DNA from 3 places in the Mesorhizobium opportunistum WSM2075 genome. Region 1 is predicted to be linked to each of the others. Evidence: predicted binding sites of a transcription regulator. Region 1 holds the regulator's gene; each other region holds the start of a gene.
What was found. The regulator HrcA, encoded in region 1, represses chaperone genes, less so after heat shock. The targets are predictions, from matches to a motif close to GTTAGCACTCNCNNNNNGNGAGTGCTAAC.
Positions count from the first base shown of each region.

Region 1 (7,016 bases):
CCCTGCAACACCGACAGCCGCGCGCTCGACAGGCCGCGGCCGGAAAACGCCTCGTAGCGCGACAGGTCGATGCCTTCGGCCAGCCTCAGCCCCATCAGCAGGAACTCGTCGGCCTCCTCCGAGCGCGTCAGGATCTCGCCGCCGGTGATGCCGTGGCCCTTGGCCTCGACCAGATTGGCCCAGGTCTCCGGCATCCGCTCGGCGATCGTCACCGTGCGGCGGCCATGCTCGACGAAGCGGCCATGCGCGCCGGGACCGACACCGACATATTCGCCGTAGCGCCAGTAGGTCAAATTGTGGCGGCTTTCGGCGCCCGGCCGGGCGTGGTTGGAAATCTCATAAGCCGGCAAACCATGCGCCGTGGTGATCTCCTGTGTCAACGCATAGAGGTCGGCGGCGTGGTCGTTGTCGGGGATGATGAATTTCTTCGCCGCGTGCAGCGCGTGGAAGGGCGTGCCTTCCTCGATCGTCAGCTGGTAGAGCGACAGATGGTCGGCAGCATGGCCGATCGCCTGTTCGAGCTCGGATGCCCAGGCCTCCGGCGTCTGGCCGGGCCGGGCGTAAATGAGATCGAAGGAGAGCCTTGGGAATATTTCCCGCGCCAGCCCGATGGCGTGCAAGGCTTCCTCGACATTGTGCAGGCGTCCGAGGAAGCGCAAATCCTTGTCGTTCAGCGCCTGCACGCCGAGCGAGACGCGGTTGACGCCGGCCGTCCGGTAGCCGCGAAACCGTTCGGCCTCGACCGAGGACGGATTGGCCTCCAGCGTCACCTCGATGCCGTCAGGCACGGTCCAGTTCCTGGCCACGGCGTCCAGAACCCTGGCCACGGTTTCCGGCTTCATCAACGAGGGCGTGCCGCCGCCGAAAAAGATGCTTGTCACCTCACGCGGGCCGGTGCGCTGGCGCATCGTCGCCAGTTCCGCCTCGAAGGCGGCGGCAAAGCGCTCCTGGTCGACCGGCTGGTGGCGAACATGGCTGTTGAAGTCGCAATAAGGGCATTTGGCCGCGCAGAACGGCCAATGAATGTAGACGCCGAAGCCGGGGGCCCGGTCGAGCAGCATGCTCATGCCTCGCCCAATCTCGCCAGATCCAATCGTGCCTGGGCGAATTTCTGGAAGGCACGGGCGCGGTGCGACAGCGCGGTCGCCTGGCCAGGCTTCCAGCCATGCTTTTCCGCGGCGCTCATCTCGCCGAAGGTCTTGTCGAACCCATCCGGCAGAAACACCGGGTCGTAGCCGAAGCCGAGCTCGCCGCGCGGCGGCCAGACCAGCGTGCCTTCGGCCTCGCCGCGATAATATTCGGCCTCGCCGTCGGGGAAGGCGAGGCAGATGACGGCGACAAAGCGGCCCTTGCGCTGCTCCGGCAAAGCGGCTCCCACTTCCTGCAACGCCACTTCGGTGCGCTGCATGGCCATGGCGAAATCCCTGCCGCCGTCGGGGGTTTCAGCCCAGTTGGCGGTGTAGACGCCGGGCGCGCCGTCGAGCGCGTCGACGCACAGGCCGGAATCGTCCGACAGCGCCGGCAGGCCGGTCGCCTTTGCGGCGGCCAGCGCCTTGATGTAGGCGTTTTCCTCGAAAGTGGTGCCGGTTTCGTCGGGTTCCGGCAGGCCATAGTCCTTGGCCGACTTCGCCTCGAAGCCGAACGGCCGCATCAGGTCGGCGAACTCGCGCAGCTTGCCGGCATTGTGGCTGGCAACGACGATCTTCTTGCCGTCAAGTGAGTGAACAGTTGGCGAATGCATCAAAGGCCCCAGATTCTTGGCTCGGCAAACTCGATCGAATTGCCCGAGGGGTCGCGTATATAGATCGAACGGCCGCCTTGCGGCCATTCGAATTCGCTTTCGATGGCGACGTTCTTCGTCTTGAGATGGGCCTTCCAGGCCGCGATTTCCACGGCGGTCGCCGCAAAGCAGAGATGGCCTTCGCCGACCGTGCCATGCGGCGGCACATTCAGCTTGGCATCGGGCGCGGGTGGGATCTTGGTTGCCTCGGCGTTGAAGATGAGCAGCACACCGGGTCCGCAACGGAAGAACAGGTGGCGGCCTTCGACCTTGCCGAGGAGGTGAAGGCCGAGGGTGTCGCGATAGAATTGTTCGGCTGCGTGCAAGTCTGTGACGTAGAGCGCTGACTCAAGAATGGCAGAGGGAGTCACGAGGCACCCCCCTCTGCCCTGCCGGGCATCTCCCCCGCAAGGGGGGAGATTGGCAGCGTCAAAGCCGGTTCATAATTTGCACCGTCGGTGGTTGGCGAAATCCGCGACCACAGCCGATCTCCCCCCTTGCGGGGGAGATGGCCGGCAGGCCAGAGGGGGGTGTTCAAGCTCGACATTTAAAACCTAAGCCACCGCCATTTGACCCTAAGCCACCGCCATCTGCTGCAAACTCACCAGGCGCTGGATGCCTTTCTTGGCCAGGCCCATCAAGTCCGCGAACTGCCCTTCGGAGAACGGCTCGCCCTCGGCGGTTCCCTGGATCTCGACGATGCCGCCCTTGCCGGTCATGACGAAATTGGCGTCGGTGCCGGCCGAGGAATCCTCGATGTAATCGAGGTCGATGACCGGCTGGCCGTCATGGATACCGCAGGAAATCGCCGCGACATGGTCCTTCAGCACCTTGGAAACGCTGGTCATCTGCCGCGCTTCCATCCAGCGCAGGCAGTCGTACAGCGCCACCCAGCCGCCGGTGATCGAGGCGGTACGGGTGCCGCCATCGGCCTGGATGACGTCGCAGTCGACGGTAATCTGCTGTTCGCCCAGCGCCTGCAAGTCGACCACGGCGCGCAGAGAACGGCCGATGAGGCGCTGGATTTCCAGCGTGCGGCCGCCCTGCTTGCCGGCGGATGCCTCGCGGCGCATGCGCTCGCCAGTCGAGCGCGGCAGCATGCCATATTCGGCCGTCACCCAGCCCTTGCCGGAATTGCGCATCCAGCCCGGCACCTTCTCCTCGAGGCTCGCCGTGCACAGGACGTGGGTGTCGCCGAACTTCACCAGGCACGAGCCTTCGGCGTGCTTGGAGACGCCGCGCTCGAAGGAGATGGCACGCATTTCGTCGAATTGGCGTTTGGAGGGGCGCATTCAGGCTTCTTTCTTGTCATTTTCGGAATCTTGGCCGGCTTGTAGCCTCACCAAGCTTAGGGCGCAAAGGAAAATGGCCGGCTGAGCGCAAACGCGGCACCGAGCAATCTGACACAGACGCCGGGCGATCTGACACAGACGCCGGGCGATCTGATGCAGACACCGGGTTGCGCCCACCGTGCCGAAGTCTATATCCTGAACAAGGAGGTTTTTGGCCGTATGACCAAGGCAATCGATCCCGGTTCGCAGTCGCTTGCACTTCAATCACTCGACATGCGCTCACGCGACATCTTCCGGCGCATCGTCGATTCCTATCTCAGGGATGGCGAGCCCGTGGGCTCGCGCAGCCTGTCGCGCATCCTGCCCTCCTCACTGTCGCCGGCCACCATCCGCAATGTGATGAGCGACCTGGAACATCTCGGGCTGATCTATGCGCCGCATATCTCGGCCGGCCGGCTGCCGACGCAGGCGGGCCTGCGTTTCTTCGTCGATGCCTTCATGGAACTTGGCGATCTCTCCGACGAGGAGCGCCGCACCATCGAAGCACAGGTGCGGGCCTCGGGCTCGGGCGCGACGCTGGAGCATATGCTGACCGAGGCCAGCCAGATGCTGTCGGGCATGTCTCGCGGCGCCGGCCTGGTGCTGGCCGCCAAGAACGAGGTGGCGCTGAAGCACATCGAATTCATCCAGCTGGAGCCGACCAAGGCACTTGCCGTGCTGGTGTCGCAGAATGGCGACGTCGAAAACCGCGTCGTCGAGCTGCCCGCCGGCATCACCGTCTCGCAGCTGCACGAGGCCTCGAATTTCCTCAACGCGCATATTCGAGGCCGCACGCTGGCCGAGGCGCGGACCGAGATCGCCCGCATCAAGGAAGAGACAAGGGCAGCGCTGGACACGCTGTCGCAGGATCTCGTCGAGAAGGGGCTGGCGGTATGGGCGGGCGCCGAAAGCGGCCTGCCGGCGCGGCTCATCGTGCGCGGCCGGGCCAATCTGCTCGAAAACGTCACCGCGCAGGCGGACATCGAACTGCTGCGGCACCTGTTCGAGGACATGGAGACGCAGGACGGGCTGATCCAGCTGCTTGATCTGGCCGAGCAGGGATCAGGCGTGCGCATCTTCATCGGCTCCGAAAACAAGCTGTTCTCGCTGTCGGGCTCGTCGCTGGTGGTCGCGCCCTATCGCGACAAGGATGCCCGCGTCGTCGGCGCGCTCGGCGTCATCGGCCCGACCCGGCTGAATTACGCGCGCATCGTGCCGATGGTGGATTACACGGCGCAGCTGATATCGCGCATGCTGCGCTAGGTGTATTGATATTCAGCCGGCCTGCGAGCGGCGACTTCCTGCGCTTCCTGGCCGCCAAGGAGAAAAAGAATGGCGCTCGAAGAGTTCAAGGCCCGGATCAGCCTGCTGCTGGAGGAAATGGTCAACCAGCCGGAAGACCAGCACGAAATCCAGGAACAGCTGCGCGAGAAGCTGCGCGAAATGCGCGCCATGGGCTTGCCGCTGCCGGCGGATCTCGTCGCCTTGGAAAAGCGCCTCGACGACGATTTTTACGCCGCCGGGACCTGAACCCGGAAGCAAGACGGAACCCAGGGACAAACCGGCCGTTGGTTTCCTTCGCGACCAGGTGGAGGAAGACAATGGCCCGAATAGCTGGGACCCGAATGGCTGGGACCCGAATGGCTGGAATCCGAATGGCCGGCCTTTCCGCACTACTCCTCACGACCGCGGCATTCGCCCAGCAGGCCGACCAGCCGGTGCTGAGGGGTCCGGCCGCCTTTGGCGACTGGCGCGCCGACAAGCCCGGGGTGCGCCGCCTGATCAAGCCGGAAGACCTGCCGAAGCCCAATGTCGCCAAGTCGGCCTCGAACAGCGCTGGCCTTGCCGAAAGGCCGGCGGACGCCAAACCGCAACTGCCGGAAGGCTTTTCAGCCGAGCTGATCGCGTCGGGCATCGACAATCCGCGCGTGGTGCGCACAGCCCCCAATGGCGACCTGTTCGTCGCCGACAGCGAAGCCAACCAGATCCGCGTCTATCGTTTGACCGAGGGCAGCGCCAAACCCGCCGAGAAAAGCATCTTCGCCGGCGATCTCAACCAGCCCTACGGCATTGCCTTCTATCCGCCGGGCAGCGATCCGCAATGGGTCTATGTCGCCAACAGCGACAGCATCGTGCGCTTTGCCTACCGCAATGGCGATCTCAAGGCATCCGCCGACCCGGAAACCATCGTCGACGACATTCCATCGAACCATCACTGGACGCGCGACATCGCCTTTTCGCCTGACGGCAAGACGCTCTATCTCTCGGTCGGCTCGGGCTCGAACGCCGCCGGGGACATGGGCAAGAGGCCGAGGGGCGGGCTCGAGGCATGGGTCAAGTCAAAGCCGCTCGGCGCCGCCTGGGGCTCCGAAGAGGGACGCGCCGACGTGCAGGCCTTCGACCCCGACGGCAAGAACGGCCGCACCGTCGCCACCGGCCTGCGCAACTGCTCGGGCATGACCGTCCAGCCGGCGACCGGCGCGCTGTGGTGCGTCGTCAACGAGCGCGATGCGCTGGGCGACAACACGCCAGCCGAATACGCCACATCGGTCAGGGAAGGCGCCTTCTACGGCTGGCCCTGGTACTATATCGGCAACAACGAAGACCCCCGCCACAAGGGCGAGCGCCCCGACCTTGCCGGCAAGGTCGATATTCCCGATGTGCTGATGCAGGCGCATTCGGCGCCGCTCAACATCGCCTTCTACGACGGCAAGGACCTGCCCGCGAACGCGGGATTTCCCAGGGAATACCGCGGCGATGCCTTCGTCGCCCTCCACGGTTCGTGGAACCGTGGCAACCGGACCGGCTACAAGGTCGTGCGCCTGCTGTTCAGGGATGGCAAGCCGACCGGTGAATACGAGGATTTCATGACCGGCTTCGTCGTCTCCAACGGCGAGGTGTGGGGCCGGCCGGTCGGCGTGACGGTGGCCAAGGATGGCGCGCTGATCGTGACCGAAGACGGCAACGGCACCATCTGGCGCGTGACCTATGGCGACGGCCGTTCCTGATCCTGCAGCGCCGGCGCAGGCCCCGTCACCCGGATGAGCGGGCCAGCGCGACGTATCTCGGATGTCTGGTGCAATGGATTCCGTCCCCAGAGAATTCAATTCTGGTCCGTTCCATGCGACAAGGCAGGCCAATCTGGGACCACCAGCCATGACCCTCACCGGCTTTCTCGCCTACAGTGCCGCCCTTGGCATAGCCGCTGCCATTCCAGGTCCCGGCGTCACCGCGCTTGTCGCGCGGGCGCTCGGCTCCGGCTTCCGCTCATCGCTGGCCATGTCCTTTGGCCTGATGCTCGGCGACCTCACCTACCTGACCGCCGTGGTGCTCGGCCTCGCCTTCGTCGCGCAGACTTTCGGCATGGTGTTCCTGGCGATCAAATGGGCCGGCGTCGCGTATCTGGCATTTCTCGGCTGGCGCTTCTGGACCGCCGGCATCACACCCGAAACCGTCGAAGCCCGGAAGGGCAAGGGTGGACTGGCGTCGAGTTTCCTCGCCGGGCTGACCGTCACGCTCGGCAATCCGAAAACGATGATCTTCTACCTGGCGATCACGCCGACCATCGTCGACCTGAAGACCATCACGCTGGCCGACTACGGCATTCTCGTCGCGCTGACGATCGTCGTGCTGTTCGTCGTGCTGGTGCCCTACCTTGCGCTGGCCGCCAAGGCGCGCTGGTTCCTGAAATCGCCGCGTGCGCTAAGGGTGCTGAACCGCACCGCCGCCGGCTTCATGGTCGGCGCCGCGGCGGCGATCGCTGCCCGCCAATAGCCCCTGCTCGGCCAAAATATTCCAGATATCGGCCTTTTCGGAAAACGCTTTTCCGAGACGCAGGCGCTTTAGAGATGCGCCCCACTCGGATATTCTTCGCTGACGGTCTATCTTGCGCGACCGAAGGCCCT
Region 1 is NC_015675.1:848,335-855,350, forward strand. It holds gene hemW (radical SAM family heme chaperone HemW) at 1-1,067, opposite strand, end outside; gene rdgB (RdgB/HAM1 family non-canonical purine NTP pyrophosphatase) at 1,064-1,741, opposite strand; gene MESOP_RS03965 (VOC family protein) at 1,741-2,151, opposite strand; gene rph (ribonuclease PH) at 2,356-3,072, opposite strand; gene hrcA (heat-inducible transcriptional repressor HrcA) at 3,292-4,374, shown strand; gene MESOP_RS03980 (hypothetical protein) at 4,444-4,641, shown strand; gene MESOP_RS03985 (PQQ-dependent sugar dehydrogenase) at 4,767-6,119, shown strand; gene MESOP_RS03990 (LysE family translocator) at 6,268-6,885, shown strand.

Region 2 (7,016 bases), 2.5 Mb from region 1:
GCAGTTCGAACGCATGGTTCTCTTGATCTTCCAGCTCGCCGGCGCCGTGGTGCGGCTGGCGCTTGCGGAAGGCGGAGCCGAAAGCCACCGGACCATCGAGGATTACCGGTCGATCATCCACACCCAGTTGCGGCTGTTTTTGTAGCCCTGTGTTTTTGGAGTCCAGGCGATCTGTAGCCCTGGCGATCATCAGCAAGCTGCCGCGAATGAGAGGTGCCGGGCGGCGCAAGCATCAGGACGCCCGCTATGCGAGCTGGCGGACAAGGCCTTCGAAGCCGTCGGCAAGATTGGCATTGCCGGCAGCGAGAAACGCGGAAAGATTGCGGGCGCCACCGGGCGTCTTGTTGGCATCAAGCAGCACCGCCCTGCCCTCATGCATGACGAAATCGAACTTTCCGTAGTCAAAGCCAAGCCGGCGCCTCAGCGCGCGAAGCTCCTCGGGAACCGGAACCGGCTCACGGCGGATCGTGTCGTCGCCCTTCACGAGGCTCTGTGGCGAGACATGGCGGGTGCAGCGCTCGCGCTCGCCGCAGAATATCCAGAAGCGGGCTCCAAAGCCGTCCGGTTCCGGCTCGGGAATGAATTTTTCGACGACGAGATCGCTGCGGTCGAAGACCGCCGGCGCGACCTCCGAAAGGGATGTATAGACGCGATAACCCTCGATAGGCTCGACGCCGGGAAACGGCTTCGGCTTTCCGGCACGCAGCGATCGCCGGTTGAGCGCCTGCTCCCGCATCCCGAGATTGTTGAGATTGCTCTTGACGATGACCGGCCCTAGCCAGTCGTCATCCTTGCCGATCACCGCGCCACTGACGCGTCGCTTGGAGATGTCGGCGGCCCCGATGTTCAGGCAGAAGGGAAAAGCGCGTGCGTATTCGACATATTCGGGTGGCGTCACGGTCGCATCGACGTGCAGCACCGCTATATCGGCCTCCGGCTTTGCCGACGTTCCAGGGATTATGCGGACGGAATGCCCGCGTCGCTTCAGTTCCTCCAGCAAACCGAAAAGCATATAGGAGTTTCCGCGGCGAAACAGCGGCCCGCGCCGGCGTTCGAACCTGTCGAACTCATGCGTAATAACCGCGATGCGTGTCATGCGCCCCCCGCTTGGTCTCTCTAGCGTCCTCTATTATAGCTGCCAATACAATGCCGGCTTGGGGGCTGCGGATGACCGACCATTGGAATGCCATTCGAAGGCACTGGCAGTTGCTCGGACCACCGTTGCGGCCGCCAGCGGAAGCGGTTGAGGCCTATGAGCGTGAGCTCGACCTTTCGAAGGCGCACGTCATTCTGCTCGGCGTGACGCCGGAGCTCGCCGGGCTCGGGACGACGATGACGGCCGTCGATGAATCGTCCGACATGATCGCCGGTATCTGGCCAGGCGACACCGCGTTGAGGAAGGCAATCAACGGCGACTGGCTCGACTTGCCGGTGTCGAAAGCAAGCGTCGATGCGGTGATCGGCGACGGCTGCCTGTCGGCGCTCGGCCTTTCAACCGCGCGCCGGGCGCTGTTTGCGGCGATCGCCGGGGTACTGCGCACCGACGGCCGAGCGGGACTGCGCCTCTTTGCCGGTCCCGAAACACCGGACGATCCGGCGGCGGTGCGGGCGCTTGCACTTTCGGCCGGTGTCTCGACCTTCCACGAACTCAAATGGCGCGTCGCAATGACCGCGACGGGTGATGCGCCCGACCATGCCATTCCGGTCAGGACGATCGCGGAAAGGTTCGACGCACTGTTTCCTGACCGCAACGAGCTTTCGGCTCGCACAGGCTGGGATCTGCCCACCATCGGCACCATCGATGTCTATCGGAACTCGCCGGCCATCTACACCTTCGCACCGGCGACTGCATTGGTGAGCGAGGCGGAAGCGTATTTTGGTGATGTTCGCATCGCCTTGACCGGGAGCTATGGGCTTGCCGAGCGATGCCCGCTGTTGGTGCTGCGGGCGCCAAGACACTGAACGCGCCATGACAATGAAGACAGCAGGACGGCGCACAAGCCGGGGCAGGCGCAACCCAGGTTTTCTAAAACCGTGCGGCAGCATGAGGAAAATTTCGCTCGCATCGCGGCCTTCGCGCACCTTGACTCTCAAAAGCCAGCGGCCTATTTCAGCGCCACGTTAGCACTCGCCTTTGGTGAGTGCTAACTACAGGGCCCGGCGCCGCCGGGCTTTGTTGTTGTCCGGCTTCGCCGGATGGAGGAACTGTTTCTCACCGTTCTCATCGAGGAAGAAAAAATGGCAAAGTCGAAGTTCCGCCCGCTTCATGACCGCGTGGTCGTTCGCCGGGTCGAATCCGAATCCAAGACCGCTGGCGGGATCATCATCCCGGATACGGCAAAGGAAAAGCCGCAGGAAGGCGAGATCATCGCCGTCGGCTCCGGCGCTCGCGACGAAGCTGGCAAGCTGGTCCCGCTGGACGTCAAGGCTGGCGACCGTATCCTGTTCGGCAAGTGGTCGGGCACCGAAGTCAAGCTCAATGGCGAAGACCTTCTGATCATGAAGGAATCCGACATCATGGGCATCATCGGCTGATTATCGGCCTCACCGTCAACTGAATTCCGGGCTTACCCCAAGCCCCTGCCAGGAGCTAAAAAATGGCTGCCAAAGACGTAAAATTCTCCCGTGATGCCCGCGAGCGCATGCTGCGCGGCGTCAACATCCTCGCCGACGCGGTGAAGGTCACGCTCGGCCCCAAGGGTCGCAACGTCGTGATCGACAAGTCGTTCGGCGCCCCGCGCATCACCAAGGACGGCGTCACTGTCGCCAAGGAAATCGAACTTGAAGACAAGTTCGAGAACATGGGCGCGCAGATGGTCCGCGAAGTCGCTTCGAAGACCAACGACATCGCCGGCGACGGCACCACGACCGCGACCGTCCTGGCGCAGTCGATCGTCCAGGAAGGCCACAAGGCCGTTGCCGCCGGCATGAACCCGATGGACCTGAAGCGCGGCATCGATCTGGCCGTGACCGAAGTCGTCGCGGCGCTTGGCAAGGCTGCCAAGAAGATCAAGACCTCCGAGGAAGTTGCCCAGGTCGGCACGATCTCGGCCAATGGCGACGAGTCGGTCGGCAAGATGATCGCGGAAGCGATGCAGAAGGTCGGCAACGAAGGCGTCATCACGGTTGAAGAAGCCAAGACCGCCGAGACCGAGCTCGAAGTCGTCGAAGGCATGCAGTTCGACCGCGGCTACCTGTCGCCCTACTTCGTCACCAATGCCGACAAGATGGTTGCCGAGCTCGAGGACGTCTACATCCTCCTCCACGAGAAGAAGCTCTCCAACCTGCAGGCCATGCTGCCGGTTCTCGAAGCCGTCGTGCAGACCTCCAAGCCGCTGCTCATCATCTCGGAAGACGTCGAAGGCGAGGCCCTGGCCACGCTGGTCGTCAACAAGCTGCGTGGCGGCCTGAAGATCGCCGCCGTCAAGGCTCCGGGCTTCGGCGATCGCCGCAAGGCCATGCTGGAAGACATCGCCATCCTCACCGGTGGCCAGGTCATCTCGGAAGACCTCGGCATCAAGCTCGAGAACGTCGGCCTCAACATGCTCGGCCGCGCCAAGAAGGTGTCGATCTCCAAGGAGAACACCACCATCGTCGACGGCGCCGGCAAGAAGGCCGAGATCCAGGGCCGCGTTGCCCAGATCAAGCAGCAGATCGAAGAGACCACTTCGGACTACGACAAGGAGAAGCTGCAGGAACGTCTGGCGAAGCTCGCCGGCGGCGTTGCCGTGATCCGCGTCGGCGGTGCGACGGAAGTCGAAGTCAAGGAAAAGAAGGACCGCGTCGATGACGCCCTCAACGCGACCCGCGCGGCCGTGGAAGAAGGCATCGTTGCGGGCGGCGGCGTCGCTCTCCTGCGCGCTTCGGCCAACATCAAGGCCACCGGCGTCAATGCCGACCAGGCCGCCGGCATCAACATCGTGCGTCGTGCGCTGCAGGCTCCGGCCCGCCAGATCGCGGCCAACGCCGGTGCGGAAGCTTCGATCGTTGCCGGCAAGATCCTTGAGAACAAGGGCGCGACCTTCGGCTACAACGCCCAGTCGGGCGAATATGGCGACATGATCGCCATGGGCATCGTCGACCCGGTCAAGGTCGTGCGCACCGCCCTCCAGGACGCGGCCTCGGTCGCCGGCCTGCTCGTCACCACCGAAGCCATGATCGCGGAGGCTCCGAAGAAGGAGTCGGCTGGCGGCGGCGGCATGCCTGGCGGCATGGGCGGCGGCATGGGCGGTATGGGTGGCATGGATTTCTAAGAAATCCATAAAGCACGCCCATGAACTCACATTGCTCAAGCCCGCAAGCGGGCTTGAGTGGTGGTATGGATTTCTAATCCACGCTTCCATCAGCCTTCAGATACGGAAAGGGCGGCAGCGATGCCGCCCTTTTTGTTTGCATGCTCCTGATCGCCACCCTTCGATCGGCGTCAGACGGCTGTATCCGCGCGTTGCCGTGCTCCCCCAGCCAGCACGGCGCCTTCAATCAGTGCCGCGACCTCGTCGGCGACCGCCTGCAGCGGGGCGCGGTCGCGGGTGGCGCGCGCGATCACCATCAGCCCTTCCAGAGATGATTCGACCAGCAGCGCCAAGGCATGCGCGCGACGCTCGGGCACCCCTGCCCTGACGAAGGCATCTCGCAGCAAGCCTATCCACTGCTCGAAGGCCGAGCGGCACAGTTCGGCAAGCTCGGGCACGTCGCTTGGCGAGTCCAGCACGACCGGCGCGATCGGGCAGCCGAGTGAGAACTCATTCTCTTCGAGCATGTGTCCGACCGACTGATAGATGTGGTGGACGGCGACCGCGGGGTCGCGTTCGGCGGCCAAAGCCGCGCCAAGCCTCTCGGTGACGTCGGCAACGCTATCGCGCGTCACCTCGATCACGAGTTGGTCCTTGCCGCCGGGAAAATGGAAGTAGAGCGAGCCGCGCGGCGCGCCGCTGGCGCTCAATATGTCGTTGAGCGAAGTGCCGTGATAGCCGCGCTGCCTGAGCAGCAGTCCAGTCGTTTCGAGTATGCGGGCCCGTGTATCGTTCGCCATGTCAACCTCTGTCAGCAGCGATCATTATAGGCCTTGCATCGAATATGACAATCGGTCTACATAATATGTAGATCAGTCTATATATTCGAGACCGACATGCAAAGCTTACGCCTTGAAGGATCCGCGGGAATCGAAAGCCTGGTGATGCGCGACGAGCCTCGGCCGGAGCCAGGACCTCATGAAATCATGGTGCGCGTTCGCGCCGCCTCGCTTAACCGGCGCGACACGATGATCCTCAACGGCACCTATCCGCTGACGCCGCGCCGGGGCATCGTGCCTCTGAGCGATGGCGCCGGTGAAATTGTCCCCATCGGCAATGAAGTCACTCGCTTCGCCGTCGGCGACCGCGTCACCGGCAGCTATTTCGCACGCTGGATCGACGGCCGCATAAACGCCGGTCTCATCGACCAGCTCGGCTGCACGCTTGACGGTATGCTGGCCGAATATGCCGTCCTCGACGAACAATGGGCCGTACGCCTGCCCGATCATCTCGACTGGCACGAAGCGGCGACCCTGACCTGCGCCGGCGTCACCGCCTGGAATGCAGTGACGGGCGCCGGGATGCCGAAGCCTGGCCAGTGGGTTCTGGTCATCGGCTCCGGTGGCGTCTCGCTGTTTGCGCTGCAGTTCGCCAAGCTGCTCGGCTGCCGCGTCGCGGCTGTCACCTCGCGCGGCGCGAAGGCCGACAGGCTGCGGGCGCTGGGCGCCGATCTTGTGATCTCGACATCGGAGATGGCCGAATGGGGTGCGACGGTCCGAGACCAGACCGGCGGCATCGACCTTATCGTTGAAACCGGCGGCCCGGCGACATTCGCGCAATCGCTGATCGCAAGCACACTCTACGGGCACATCGTGCTGCTGACGCTGCAGGATGCACGAGGCAGATCGATCGAAATGCCCGCGGCCCTCTACCAGCGCAGCCTCACAACCATCAGCCGCCTTTTCGTCGGCAGCCGGACCAACCTCGAGGCCATGCTGCGCGCGGTCTCGCAGCACGGGTTGCGGCCGGTCATCGACAAGAGCTTTGCCTTTGCCGAGGCCGGCGACGCGTACCGTTATTTCCAGCAAGGCGACGTCTTCGGGAAGGTCACCATCGACGGCGCCTGATCCCGACTTCTCACAATCAAACAAGGGAGAGCAGACCAATGACAATTCGTGAAGCTTCGGCCAAATGGCAAGGCACGCTGAAGGAAGGTTCGGGCCGGTTGCGGCTCGGCAGCGGTGTCTTCGAAGGCGCCTATTCCTTTCCGTCGCGTTTCGAGAACGGTCCAGGCACCAACCCGGAGGAGCTGATCGCCGCGGCGCATGCCGGCTGCTTCTCGATGACACTGAGCGCCGTCCTCGGCAGCGAGGGCCACACGGCCCAAACTATCCACACGACAGCCAAGGTGCATCTCGGCGCGACCGCGGCCGGACCGACGATCACCCATATCGAACTCAAGACTGGGGCAAGTGTCGCCGGGCTGGGCGCGGACGATTTCGAGAGGCTGGCGCAGTCGGCCAAGGCAGGCTGCCTGGTCTCCCGGGCACTGGCAGGTGTCGCCACGATCACGCTGAAGGCGACCCTCGTCGACGCCGCCATCGATCACGGAACGAAAGGAGCCAACCAATGACCAGGGAAATCATCATCGACCTCGCCACGGCAAAGCTCTCTGGCCAAACAGCCGAAATCATGCGGCGTTACAACGACGTGTTCCAGCGTCACGATCCATCGGCGCTCAACGACCTGGTGGCGCAGGACTGCGTGATCGAGAACACCACCCCGGCGCCGGACGGCGCCCGCCGCGCCGGCAAAGCCGCCTGTGTCGAACTGTGGTCGGCGATCGCCACCGGACCCGGCACGCGCTTCGACATCGAAGAGACTTTCGTGGCCGGCGACCGTGCCACGATCCGCTGGCGCTACTGGATGGCCGACGGCCATTCGGTGCGCGGCGTCAACCTCATGCGCGTCGCCGACGGACGGATCGTCGAGGCGATGGGCTAT
Region 2 is NC_015675.1:5,229,520-5,236,535, forward strand. It holds gene MESOP_RS25260 (TetR/AcrR family transcriptional regulator) at 1-145, shown strand, start outside; gene MESOP_RS25265 (hypothetical protein) at 245-1,096, opposite strand; gene MESOP_RS25270 (class I SAM-dependent methyltransferase) at 1,168-1,962, shown strand; gene groES (co-chaperone GroES) at 2,239-2,535, shown strand; gene groL (chaperonin GroEL) at 2,598-4,253, shown strand; gene MESOP_RS25285 (TetR/AcrR family transcriptional regulator) at 4,424-5,032, opposite strand; gene MESOP_RS25290 (zinc-dependent alcohol dehydrogenase family protein) at 5,177-6,139, shown strand; gene MESOP_RS25295 (OsmC family protein) at 6,178-6,645, shown strand; gene MESOP_RS25300 (nuclear transport factor 2 family protein) at 6,642-7,016, shown strand, end outside.
Region 2: groES (co-chaperone GroES) is a predicted target of HrcA. The motif match lies at 2,121-2,149, and genes of this name have one in related genera.

Region 3 (7,016 bases), 1.1 Mb from region 1:
GCGCGCTAGGACGACAGGTAACGGGAAAGAGCTGGGACTTCAGAATGTCGGTTTCGTACAAAGCTGAGTTTGGTACGTTTCCCACTCTGACATACTTCTCGCGTCTTTTGTAATCACGCGGCGGGGGCTCGCCGTGCATCGATTCGCATTCCGCTGTCATTGTCGTACCAAGGCGCGTAGTGTCACAAGATCGTCTGCACGTTTTTACGGGCGCGGACGGCAAGGAGATTGGAATGCTCTTGCCCCAAGTGGGATTGAGCCATGACCAATCCAGTGAATGCTTCCTACAAAAACGAATTGCTGCGACGGCTTAACGCGGACGACCTCGCGCGTTTGGAGCCGCATTTTGAGCGATGTGCCCTTGATCTGAGAATGCCGTTGGAGACTGCCGGTTCAAGGATAGAGGCGATTTACTTCCTCGAGGAAGGCATCGGCTCTGTTGTCGCGATGACTTCGGACGGCAAGGATGCCGAAGTTGGCCTCATTGGCTTAGAGGGAATGACTAGTTCCGCGCTGGTGATGGGTGCCGACTATGCCGCGCACGATTGTTACGTGCAATTCGCAGGCAATGCAGTGCGAATCGGAGTTGAGCCATTCAAGACGATTCTGGTGGACAGCCCGACGTTGCGTCTCTTCCTCTTGCGCTATGTCCACTATCTTCACATTCAGGCGAGCTATACGGCCCTTATGAACGCACGGGCGAGTCTTGAAGAGCGCCTGGCGCGGTGGCTGCTGATGTGTGACGACCGAATTCACGACAAACGCATTACGATCACACACGAGTTCTTGTCTGTTATGCTCGGCGTAAGGCGGCCGGGGGTCACCGTTGGGCTCCAAGTGCTCGAGGGCCGTGGCCTCATCCGTTCGCGACGAGGTGAAATCGTCATTCGAGACCGCCATGGCCTCGTTGCCCAAGCAGCTGGCACATATGGGCAACCGGAAGGCGAATATGTTCGGCTGATTGGGGAAATCGCCCGACGGTGACCATGGGGTCTGTCGGGGTCCGCAAGCTCGGTCCTCGCTAGCAGCTAAGCAGAATCTTGCTTCGAGTGCGGTCAGATGGTGTAAGGGATTCCTGGCTTGGACGAGCGTGCGACGGTTTTGCTTTCCCAAGAATGGCTTGCCATAAAGGAGAGCAGCCCTCCATCATGCACGGATTCCCAGTTCCGTTTTTTGCAAGCGCAGGTTGCGATTGGCAGCACGAATCGGGACGCCGACCACTAGGAGAAGGAGAAACCATGCCTTCGTATCTACTCGACGGGCCAACTCATTGGACGCAGAGACGGTCGCCCGTTTCATTCACGCGCTACTCGATGAACTCTCTGGCGGGAAAGCGCCCACGCCCGACTTCGTCGGCGACAGTGCTTGCCAACGCTGGCGCGGTCGCTGTAATCGCAAGTGAAGGTGGCGAGCCGGCCGGCATAATCGTACTGAATGAGTGCACAGCGATCTATGCAGGAGGCAAGTTCGGCCAGATCTCGGAGCTGTATGTTCGACCCGAGATGCGCTCCAAAGGGATTGCCCCTTGTCTGCTCGAGGTCGCCTTGCAGGAAGGCCGCGCTCGTGGTTGGAAGCGACTTGAGGTTGGAGCACCCGCGCAACCAAAATGTAAACGCACGCTCGATTTCTACTTACGGGACGGGTTCGAGGAAGTCGGCCCTCGGCTCCGCCGGACTATTTAGAAAATCTGTCCCAACCTACGCCAAACTACACAGGTGTAATGCAGGGTCACTTCGCCAGAAACGGTCGCGTGGGCGAGTTCGAAGCCGGCATGTGGCAGATCAAGTTCGGCTGCGCATCTTCACCCTTGGACGAGGCGCGCTGCCTCGCGTACCGATATCACTCGCGAGCCACTCCCAGAACTGTTCCTGGCGCCCCTGATTGGTTGGAGTTGAGAAAGGTCAGCCACCGTCTGGTCTGGCCGACGGAGCCGATCCTACCGGGGCGGCTCTAGTGTGAATCGACCGCGCCATGTCCATTCTGAGGGCGTCGGGTGCCGCGGCAGATTGAGCGCACCTGATGAGCTTGGCAGCGACAAACCGCTTGCCGACTACCAGCACTGCGAGTGGGTTTGTTCCCGAATGGACTTCCTCGCGAAGCGCACCTGTGCGCAGGTGCGGTGATGCGGCGACAGCCGTGGTGGGCTGGCCGACCAATTGTAAGTTAAGCGGCAGCAACCCCTGCGTCCTGGTTTTGAGCAAACCACAAGCGAGATACCCCTTCAATCCGAATGCCTCCTCGCCCAAGCAGTTCGCAAGTCTCGCTGCCTGATCAGCCCCCGCGCAGCATGCAGGCGTTGCAACGGATTCTTCAAAGAAATTCACAGGCTCTTAGCCCTCCAAAGCCGCTGGGGATGGTAGGCGAACATAAATTGTCAAAACTTGTCGCACTGCTGAGAATGCCAAATGACGAAGTCAGCAGGAGTGTTCAACTGTTTCAATCGGCGGATGGGCAGATCACAATGGGCACGAACAATCCGCCGCTTTCGCCCGAGGACGTCGAACGCTTCGGGCCTAATCCCCTTACCCGCTTCCGCACCAATCTGGCGTCGGTTGAAGAGCGCATCACGCTTGCTTGCGCACGGGCCGGGCGCGACCGAGCCTCCGTGCGTTTGCTGCCAGTCACCAAGACGGTGCCGGCCCAGATCCTGCGATATGCCTTCGAGGTCGGCATCAGCACCTTCGGCGAAAACAAAATCCAGGAGGCAATGTCAAAGTGCGAGGCGCTTCACGATCTCGCCATCGACTGGAGCATCGTATGTACCGAGGCGGTTGTCGCGGCTGTCGAGATCGGCGGCCGCCAGTTGGCCGTCGCCTGCTTCTGCACCGGCTCGGCTGATGTTGCGGCGCCTATTCAGGCGCGCTTGTTTCCCTTGAGGAATCTCCGGCCGGCTGCTGCCAGCTTCGCTCACGTGCCGTGGTCCCTTGCCTGAGAGCTTGATGAACTTTTGCTCGTTCGCCTGCCCTATTTCGTCTTGACTATCTCCGGCTTACCCCTTAATCCTCCCGTTGTTAGCACTCACTCGTGATGAGTGCTAACAACGAGTCCGGCAAAGCCGGGCTTTGCAGTTTGTCCGGCGTGGGCCGGACGGTGTTTCTCACCGCTCTCACCGAGGAAGAAAAAATGGCAAAGTCGAAGTTCCGCCCGCTTCATGACCGCGTGGTCGTTCGCCGGGTCGAATCCGAATCCAAAACCGCGGGCGGGATCATCATCCCGGACACGGCAAAGGAAAAGCCGCAGGAAGGCGAGATCATTGCCGTCGGTTCCGGCGCCCGCGACGAAGCCGGCAAGCTGGTCCCGCTGGACGTCAAGGCTGGCGACCGCATCCTGTTCGGCAAGTGGTCGGGCACCGAAGTCAAGCTCAATGGCGAAGACCTTCTGATCATGAAGGAATCCGACGTGATGGGCATCATCGGCTGACACGCCGTCGCCTTTCATCACATCCAATCTGAATTTAGGCCGAATTGCCCAGGAGCAAAAAAATGGCTGTGAAGCTCGTCAAATTCTCCCGTGATGCCCGCGAACGCATGCTGCGCGGCGTCAACATCCTCGCCGACGCGGTGAAGGTCACGCTCGGCCCCAAGGGCCGCAACGTCGTCATCGACAAGTCGTTCGGCGCCCCGCGCATCACTAAGGACGGCGTCACCGTCGCCAAGGAAATCGAGCTTGAAGACAAGTTCGAGAACATGGGCGCGCAGATGGTCCGCGAAGTTGCTTCGAAGACCAACGACATCGCCGGCGACGGCACGACGACCGCGACCGTTCTGGCGCAGTCGATCGTCCAGGAAGGCCACAAGGCCGTTGCCGCCGGCATGAACCCGATGGACCTGAAGCGCGGCATCGATCTGGCCGTGACCGAAGTCGTCGCGACGCTGATCAAGAACGCCAAGAAGATCAAGACCTCCGAGGAAGTTGCCCAGGTCGGCACGATCGCCGGTAATGGCGACGAGTCGGTCGGCAAGATGATCGCGGAAGCGATGCAGAAGGTCGGCAACGAAGGCGTCATCACCGTCGAGGAAGCCAAGACCGCCGAGACCGAACTCGAAGTCGTCGAAGGCATGCAGTTCGACCGCGGCTACCTCTCGCCCTACTTCGTCACCAACGCCGACAAGATGGTTGCCGAGCTCGAGGACGTCTACATCCTCCTGCACGAGAAGAAGCTCTCCAACCTCCAGGCCATGCTGCCGGTTCTCGAAGCCGTCGTGCAGACCTCGAAGCCGCTGCTCATCATCTCGGAAGACGTCGAAGGCGAGGCTCTGGCCACGCTGGTCGTCAACAAGCTGCGTGGCGGCCTGAAGATCGCCGCCGTCAAGGCGCCGGGCTTCGGTGATCGCCGCAAGGCCATGCTTGAAGACATCGCCATCCTCACCGGTGGCCAGGTCATCTCGGAAGACCTCGGCATCAAGCTCGAGAACGTCGGCCTTAACATGCTCGGCCGCGCCAAGAAGGTGTCGATCTCCAAGGAGAACACCACCATCGTCGACGGCGCCGGCAAGAAGGCCGAGATCCAGGGCCGCGTTGCCCAGATCAAGCAGCAGATCGAGGAGACCACCTCGGACTACGACAAGGAGAAGCTGCAGGAACGTCTGGCGAAGCTCGCCGGCGGCGTTGCGGTGATCCGCGTCGGCGGTGCGACGGAAGTCGAAGTCAAGGAAAAGAAGGACCGCGTCGATGACGCCCTCAACGCGACCCGCGCGGCCGTCGAAGAAGGCATCGTTGCTGGTGGTGGCGTCGCACTGCTGCGCGCTTCGCTGAGCATCAACGTTGTCGGCGTCAACTCCGACCAGGCCGCTGGCATCAACATCGTTCGTCGTGCGCTGCAGGCTCCGGCCCGCCAGATCGCGGCCAACGCCGGTGCGGAAGCATCGATCGTTGCCGGCAAGATCCTTGAGAACAAGGGCGCGACGTTCGGCTACAACGCCCAGACCGGCGAATATGGCGACATGATCGCCATGGGTATCGTCGATCCGGTCAAGGTCGTGCGCACGGCTCTTCAGGACGCGGCCTCGGTCGCCGGCCTGCTGGTCACCACCGAAGCCATGATCGCGGAGGCTCCGAAGAAGGAGTCGGCTGGCGGCGGCGGCATGCCTGGCGGCATGGGCGGCGGCGGCATGGGCGGCATGGGCGGCATGGGCGGCATGGATTTCTAATCCACGCTACCTGCGCAATACGGAAAGGGCGGCAGCGATGCCGCCCTTTTTTTGCACAACTTCGCGGAACCACAGCTACATCGTCGTACTGGCCGCTTTATACCGCCTATTACCTCATGTCCATTTCCAGCACCCATCTCGTCCTTTGACGCTCTTCTTGATGCAGTCAGCAACAGCTGGTACCGGTCACAACTCTTTCGCGTGCTCCTTTACTGCAAATTCAAGTGATTGGGGCAGAGGGACCCCCGCTGAGAATAGGAAGCCCTGAGCGGTTCTGCAGCCAAGCTTGTGCAGAATTTGTCGGCTGCCTCTGTCTCCACGCCCTCGGCCATGACCTCGATCCCAAGCACAAGCAGCCGGTCGTCTCGAGACCTTGCCAGACCGCGAACGAAGCCTGCTCGCCGCATCACTGCTGTGAAGGGCGGGCCATTGGACGGTCAGCGAATCCTCCTGTGTCATCTAGGACCGGATCGACTCGGCCAGAGGCTTCTGACGACTTTATGCATGCGATTCCCACTTTTGTTAGCATTCGGCGCGAACCCGCCCCCTGCACCAAACCTGCGAAAGGACCTGATTCTCGCCTAAAGCTTGTTGTCATCGACTTGAGCGTTCTCTGCTTCTCATGGAAGATGCTAAATCCGCTCGTGCGTTATTGCCGGCCAGCAAAGGCTGCGGCTCGGCGGTGAGGGTGTCGGGAGGCGGCAGTTCACCTTGAGTCATTGGTGCCGCCGGCGCCTGGATGGTTTCCACGACGCCGCCCCCGCAATCATAGCGGTTGGGACGATCATCGTGCATGCGCTGCGCTGTTGGGGGCATGCTGATGGCGGTGCCGGAAGCACCGGAGACATGTGACATCTCGGTAGCGGGCGTCAGGGCGGCTTCTCTCTCCCTGCTGCACAGAAAATCGTGGAGCGCCTCCACGCAAATGCCGGCGTTCTTCTTGTCTTTTCTAAAGGTCGGGACCACCTTGATATCGGCCTGTTGGTAGTCTGGCCCGCGCTTTTCTAACATGTTTTCGAGCTGCTGCTTTATGTCGGGGCCTTGCAGCAGCGGCCGGCCGGTGTCGCCCGTGGAGCGCTGCTGCAGGTGGAGGCGCCTGCCTATCTCATCCAGATCGGTGTTGAGCCAGATTGACACCGCCTTCTCGCGGATCAGGTCTCGATTGGGCTGCTTGACAAAGCCGCCGCCGCCGGTTGCGATGACCATGGGGCCTTTCTTCAGCTGCTCGGCGAGCTCTCTAGTCTCCAGCTCCCTGAAGTAAGGCTCGCCACTGCGCTCGAATATATCCTTAATATCGCCGTGCCCTTTGATGATAAGCTTATCGATGTCGACAAACTCCACCCCCAGCTCCCTGGCAAGGCGGGGGCCGATGCTCGACTTGCCGCTCGCCGGCATGCCGACGAGCACGACCGGCCTCGTACCGAGGGCCGCGAGGATCTTGCCGGCATGCGGCGAGAGAATGACCGCACTCTGTTGTCTTGCGACGATGGGCGACCTGGAGGTCCCTGCCGCCCTCGACCTGCTTTCTCCTGACGAGCCCCAGTGTAATATGTCCCAGGCACCACGGGGAATGGGGACCAGCTCGCATTCGCTCTGCGCGCGCTGCGCGAGCTCGGCCCGGTAACTGGCCGGCGTATGGAACTCGACCTCGAAGCGATAGTTCTGTGCGGTTGTGAACGCCGTGTGAACGCCGCGTAACCCCTGCGTGTCCATCCTGATGAACCAGTTGGTGGTCTCGACCTCGTTGCAGTCACGCTCCTCGAAGGCCAGTGCCGCCTTCCTGAAGGCGCGCGTAAAAGCCTCGTCCGGGATCTCAAAGACATGGCGCACTGCACTGGTGACCAGTTGGGCCTCCGGCGCCGCGCT
Region 3 is NC_015675.1:6,666,417-6,673,432, forward strand. It holds gene MESOP_RS31885 (Crp/Fnr family transcriptional regulator) at 262-984, shown strand; gene MESOP_RS31890 (GNAT family N-acetyltransferase) at 1,314-1,682, shown strand; partial or broken gene MESOP_RS36495 (alanine racemase) at 2,756-2,932, shown strand; gene groES (co-chaperone GroES) at 3,124-3,420, shown strand; gene groL (chaperonin GroEL) at 3,483-5,150, shown strand; gene MESOP_RS31920 (shikimate kinase) at 5,745-7,016, opposite strand, start outside.
Region 3: groES (co-chaperone GroES) is a predicted target of HrcA. The motif match lies at 3,011-3,039, and genes of this name have one in related genera.